Regions from separate parts of the Lactococcus sp. KTH0-1S genome, predicted to be linked through region 2. Evidence: riboswitches for the same ligand, from Rfam matches in the RefSeq annotation. Region 2 holds a riboswitch; the other holds the start of a gene.
The links. Region 2 has a riboswitch for FMN ahead of ribD (bifunctional diaminohydroxyphosphoribosylaminopyrimidine deaminase/5-amino-6-(5-phosphoribosylamino)uracil reductase RibD). Riboswitches for the same ligand answer to the same signal wherever they lie in the genome.

Region 1 (2,977 bases), 240 kb from region 2:
CATGAGCCATCAAATCGCCAGTCCGATTTCTCTGATAAAAAAGGGTATCCATTCGCAAAAAATGCCTAAAAAGCCGACTACGGATCATTTTTTCTAGTTTAAAAGCTTCACCCCAAATATTTGTCGACCAAAGAAAACGAAAGCCGTATTCAACGAATGCAGTAACCAATAAAATACCAGAAAAACTCAAAATTAAGGGTAAAGTCAAGTTACGCTTAACAATATGGTCAATAATTTTTCCGATAATTAAAGGCGGAATCAAGTGAGTTAACGAAACAATAAAAAGGGCTAATAGACCAACGCCATAACCTTTTTTCTCTGCCTTAAAAAACCACCATAAATCTTTAAAAATTTTCATACAGTCTATTCCATTTTATTTTATAATATTCTAAACATTAGTATACCATAAAGAAAGCGTTTAAAACAGACTATATGAAGTGAGATTCCCACTTATTTACTATTTAAATAAAAAAAGAAACTTCAAATCAATGAAATTTCTTTTTTTATTAAGCATTATAAAATTTTACGACTTTGTTTTTCTTGAACACTGCAACAATCAATCCAAATACCAGAGCAAAGATGATGTACTGCAAAGCATTAAAAGGTAAAACTACTGTTAAAAGATAAGTTGGATTCATAGTAACTGATAGAGAACCCATATTAAAAAGATGAGTTGCTCCAACAAAAATCTTATCAACATCGAAGCCAGCAGCTAAACGATAGAGAGGGAGTGCGTAGAAAACATTCAATACCATCATCACAAGAACTGATGCGATGGCTGCTAAAACCACACCAACTGTATAGTTTTTGATTGAGAATTTTTTCTTTGTAAAGAACCAAACAATTGCCATGAAGATTCCCAAAGCAACGAAGTTCATCGGCACACCAATCCAAGTTGATGGCCCTTGATTAAATAGGAGATACCATAAGATAGAGCGAATAAAGAGGATAATAAATCCATCACCCAATCCCAAAGTAAAGACTCCAATAAGTACTGGAATGATTGAGAGTTCAACTTTCATAAAATCAATTCCAGGCAATAGCGGAAACTGCAAAATCGGCAATAATAAGATTGTTGATAATGCAGCAAGCATGGCAATTAATACCATCCGACGTGTTTTAGACATAAAAAAACCTCCAAATATGAGAAAATAATTCTTCAAATTTCGAGGAAGTTGATAGACATTTTTGGTTTGGCTAAAAACAGTAATCCAACCGAAGTTGATTACACTACAAAAATTGTTCATCTTCTTCCATCCAGACTTTACTGTCGCTAGCAGATTCTCACTGCTTCAATCGCCGTAGCGAATCGCGGAGTCATAAGGTCAAAGCCCTATTTACCGCCGGTCCCGAATTACACGGTGCCCTGAAGATATTTTTATTATAGCACAAAAATAGTTTGCTTATCAAGAATAATATTTGCTTAAGAAATAAAAAAACAACTCTTTACAGAATTGTCTTTTATAGTAATCAAATTAATTTCCTTGGGCTGCATTAATCAATTGAGAAACTTCTTTTTTACTCAAACGACGAAATTGTCCTGTTGGAAGTCCATCTAATGTAAGAGTACCATATTGAATACGACTCAATTTTTGTACTGGAAGTCCTGCAGCTGCAAACATTTTTTTAACTTGATGATTTTGCCCTTCATGGATAGTTAAACTAACAATCGAATGATTTTTTGTTTTCTCTTGTTTAATAATCTCATAACGGGCGGGACTAACTTTTTTACCTTCAATAGTCATACCTAAAGTTAAAGGACGCAAGTTTTCTTTGTTCGCTTGGCCTTCTACCTTAGCAACATAGACCTTATCAACACCATGACGTGGGTGAGTCATCATATTCGTAAACTCACCGTCGTTTGTAAGCAAAAGCAAACCGCTTGTGTCCCAGTCCAAACGTCCCACAGGGTATATCCGTTCTTTAACTTGAGGCATTAAATCCATTACCGTTTGACGTCCTTTGTCATCGCTAACTGAAGAAATATAGCCTCTTGGTTTATTTAGAAGATAATAAACGGGTTCTTCGTTATAAACTGCTACTCCATTAACTTCAACGATATCTCCAGTTGAAACTTGATACCCCAAGTTTGTCATTGGAACATTATTTACCGTTACTTTTCCCGCTAAAATTAGTTCTTCTGCTTTACGTCTGCTTGCCACACCTGCATGGGCCAAATATTTATTGATTCTCATTTTCTTCACTTTCGTTAAATAAGGTTTGTTCTTCTCCGATAAATCTTGATTCATCTATTTCAGGTAATTCATCTAAATGATTAATCCCAATATAGTCTAAGAAAAATTCAGTTGTTGCATAAAGACTTGGACGTCCTGGTGCTTCAACTTGCCCGACCTTTTCAACCAAATCAAAAGCACGAAGTGTTGAGAGAACACCTGAGGAATTCACTCCACGGAGCTGATCGATTTCGAGTCGAGTTAAAGGTTGCTTATAAGCAATAATTGATAAAACTTCAAGAGCTGATTTTGACAACGATTGATTAAGAGGAGTTTTGGCATAGTTTTTGAGAATTTCTGCAAACTCTTCTTTTGTAGCCATACGATATTTACCTGCAGTTTCAATAATCGTTAAAGCAGATTCTTCATCAGAATGATATTTTTCTTTTAAATAATCAATTTGTTGCTGACAAGCTTGTTTAGACATTTCTGTCAATGCTGACAATTCTGCCAAAGTTAAACCAGCTTCGCCAGATACAAAAAGTAAGAGTTCACAACTTGCTGTCTTATTCACTAGTTTCTTTTCTTTCTAAAATAATTTCTCCAAAAAGCTCTCCTTGAGAAAAAGAAATCTGTTGATTTTTGATTAATTCTAAAAGAGCCATAAGAGTGGTGACGAGTTCATCTTTATTAGTAGAGCTAGAAAACAAATCTGAAAATTTACATATTTTTTGTTCTGTAAACCTTGTGCTTAATTCTAAAATCTTATCAGCAATTGTAAATTTCTCAGCTGCTATTTTTGT
Region 2 (2,977 bases):
CTACTTTATTATATTGGAACATTTTATCTCCTATAAAAATCCGTTGTTAAATAGTTTTTCTTTAGTTAATGAAGATTCTTTCATCGAAGAACTACTATCGCCCCATAATTTTTCTATATATTTCCCTAAAATATCATTTTCTAAATTAACAGTATCACCCACTTTTTTATCTGCCATTATCGTCTCTTTGAGCGTATGTGGAATAACGGAAACACTAAAAGATTTCGACTTAACCCGAGCAACTGTAAGACTAATCCCATCAATCGTGATTGAGCCTTTTTCGACGATGTATCTCATTAAATTTATGCTTGTTTTGATTTCATACCAGATGGCATTTTCTTCTTTTTTTACTTCTAAAATCTGGCCAACTCCATCAATATGCCCTGACACAATATGCCCACCAAATCGGCCATTTAATGGCATCGCTCGTTCTAAGTTAACTTTGGCACCCGCATTTAAGGTCCCAAGATTTGAACGATTTAGACTTTCAGGCATAATATCAGCCGTAAATTCTTTTTGATTAAATTCAGAAACGGTCAGGCATAAACCATTTGTTGAAATAGAATCTCCAAGTTTCATATCCTCTAAAATCAAGGAAGCACGGATGCTAATTTTGAAGGATTTTTCTCTTTTTTGCAGGCGACTCACTTCCCCTATTTCTTCAATTATTCCTGTAAACATTAAAGAAGCTCACTTTCTAATAAAATATCTTCTCCTAGATAGGTTATTTGAGGCCTTTCTAGGAGATAGGCTTGATTGGGTTGCTCGATTCCATGCCCTTCAACTGGACTTGGTGCTTCTTTTCCACCAAATATTTTAGGGGCAATATAAGTTTGAACTTTTTGAACTATCCCTGCTTTTAATGCCGAAGCATTTAATGTTCCTCCACCTTCCAAGATAATACTGTCAATCCCTTTTTCTCCTAACTTTTTGGTCAATTCTTTCAAATTCAATCTTCCTTCTAGGCAAGAAACTAAGATAATTTCACAACCCGCTTTAAGAAAGGGAGCTTGTTTTTCGGGGTCAGACTCAGCTGTAGCAATAATCGTTGGAATTTCAGTAGCTGTAGAAACAATCTTGGAAGCTAAAGGACTTCTTAAATGAGTATCACAAATGATTCTTATCGGATTTTTCCCCTTTTCCAACCTGACAGAGAGTTGTGGATCATCTAAAATAAGTGTTTCAACACCAATCATAATGGCCATAAAACGTGAACGGTCTTGATGTACTTTCTGTCTTGCAATTTCACCTGTAATCCATTTTGATTGACCTGCTGATGTCGCAATTTTTCCGTCTAAAGTCATTGCATACTTCATCATGACATAGGGAAGCCCTTGACTAACATAATAAAAGAAAATTTTATTTAATTCTTCACATTCTTTTTCTAAAACATTGAAAGAAACTTCAATTCCAGCTTCTCTCATTGCTTTAATTCCTTTTCCTGAAACCAAGGGATTGGGGTCTAAATGCCCGATAACAACACGCTTAATTCTATTTTTTATAATCGCTTCAAAACAAGGGGGTTGTTTTCCCTGATGCGCACAAGGCTCTAAGGTCACATAAAGCGTGGCTCCTTCGGGAGATTCGTTACAATCCTTAAAAGCATTGATTTCCGCATGAGCTTCCCCATATTTTTCATGATAACCCTGACCAATAATTCTTCCTTCTTTGACAATAAGGGCTCCTACTTGAGGGTTAGGGTTGACATTACCACCTCCTTTTTTTGCAAGTACAATTGCTAAATCCATGTAGTATTCGTCTTTTTTCATCTATTCATCCTTTCTAATAAAAAATAAGACCCTAAAATAAAATTTCAGGGTCTTTTGATAAATTTTCTATTTTTTTCGAGCAAAAACGCAGCTCAAAAAACCAAAAATGGAGTGAATTATATCAATTCACTCCAGAGTTTTAGGCTAAATAGACATAATACTGACTAGAGTATTATGGTTTTATTATCTTCTTTCATCCAGACTATACTGTCGGCCTCGGAGTTTCACCGAATCATGCTGCAAGCAGCTCGCGGGCTATACCGCCGGTAGGGAATTACACCCTGCCCTGAAGATTTATTCAATTGTAGCTAAAGTATAGCATTTAAATTTAAAGATTGTCAAGAAATAAAAACGTGTTCTTTAAGTTAACAAATTAAAATCAAACATTAAAAGTTCACAGACAGATAATACAAGCGAACATCACCCTACTTTATTAAAGTCCAATATAGTTAAATATTATTTAATTTTATAATCAAAGCCCCCAAGAATTTTTCCTGTCTTGTCCTTTAAAACAAATCTCATTTTAAAATTCATCTCTTTAACCCATTGATGTTCTGATTTTGTAAGTTTTATTCCTTCTGCACTCTCCATTCCCTCTATTATCGATTTTTTTATCATAGGCATATCATTTTTGACAAAAGAAACATAATCATTTTCGACTATCAAAGTTACAACAATGGTATCTGTGCCACTTTCACTTGCTTTAATATCTATATAAAATGGATTTGAACCTTGAGAAGTTACAAGCTGCTTTTTCCCATTATTTAACGAGTGAGTTACCTCGTCTAGTAACTCTTGTTTTTCTACCTGATGATAAATTTTCGCTACTTTGGAAACACTAAAAAGGGTAATCACAAGAGATAAAAATATCATCCCCACAATCAAAGGAATTAACCATGGCAAAATTCTTTTCTTTTTCGGAGTAGTATCTATTTTCTGTGTATTTTTGTTCATCATTTTCATCCTTTGTTCTCATAAATTAAATCTCTTATAATTTAACCAATTATAGAGCCACTGAAGATTGATTATTGGCTTTTTTCTCTTTTGAACGATATCACCATAAAGTTTATTTTTCCAATAGGATAAAATCTCTTTATCCTTATTTGTAAGAATCGTTCGACTCTTATCTCCTATATCAATTGATAACAATCTACCCGAACGATTAAATTCATAGGCCCTGTAAATATTATTGTTTTTATCAGAAATGA

Region 1: it holds a riboswitch for FMN, as region 2 does, so the genes downstream of both, ACRYLU_RS06210 (ECF transporter S component) here and ribD (bifunctional diaminohydroxyphosphoribosylaminopyrimidine deaminase/5-amino-6-(5-phosphoribosylamino)uracil reductase RibD) in region 2, are expected to answer to the same signal.

The regions. Positions count from the first base shown of each region.
Region 1 covers NZ_CP195165.1:1,266,405-1,269,381, forward strand. Annotated here, with positions in the region: gene ACRYLU_RS06205 (ABC transporter ATP-binding protein) at 1-358, opposite strand, end outside; gene ACRYLU_RS06210 (ECF transporter S component) at 507-1,127, opposite strand; FMN riboswitch at 1,242-1,378, opposite strand; gene ACRYLU_RS06215 (pseudouridine synthase) at 1,476-2,195, opposite strand; gene scpB (SMC-Scp complex subunit ScpB) at 2,182-2,748, opposite strand; gene ACRYLU_RS06225 (segregation/condensation protein A) at 2,741-2,977, opposite strand, start outside.
Region 2 covers NZ_CP195165.1:1,026,620-1,029,596, reverse strand. Annotated here, with positions in the region: gene ACRYLU_RS05085 (bifunctional 3,4-dihydroxy-2-butanone-4-phosphate synthase/GTP cyclohydrolase II) at 1-22, opposite strand, end outside; gene ACRYLU_RS05080 (riboflavin synthase) at 31-681, opposite strand; gene ribD (bifunctional diaminohydroxyphosphoribosylaminopyrimidine deaminase/5-amino-6-(5-phosphoribosylamino)uracil reductase RibD) at 681-1,769, opposite strand; FMN riboswitch at 1,951-2,067, opposite strand; gene ACRYLU_RS05070 (hypothetical protein) at 2,226-2,723, opposite strand; gene ACRYLU_RS05065 (hypothetical protein) at 2,742-2,977, opposite strand, start outside.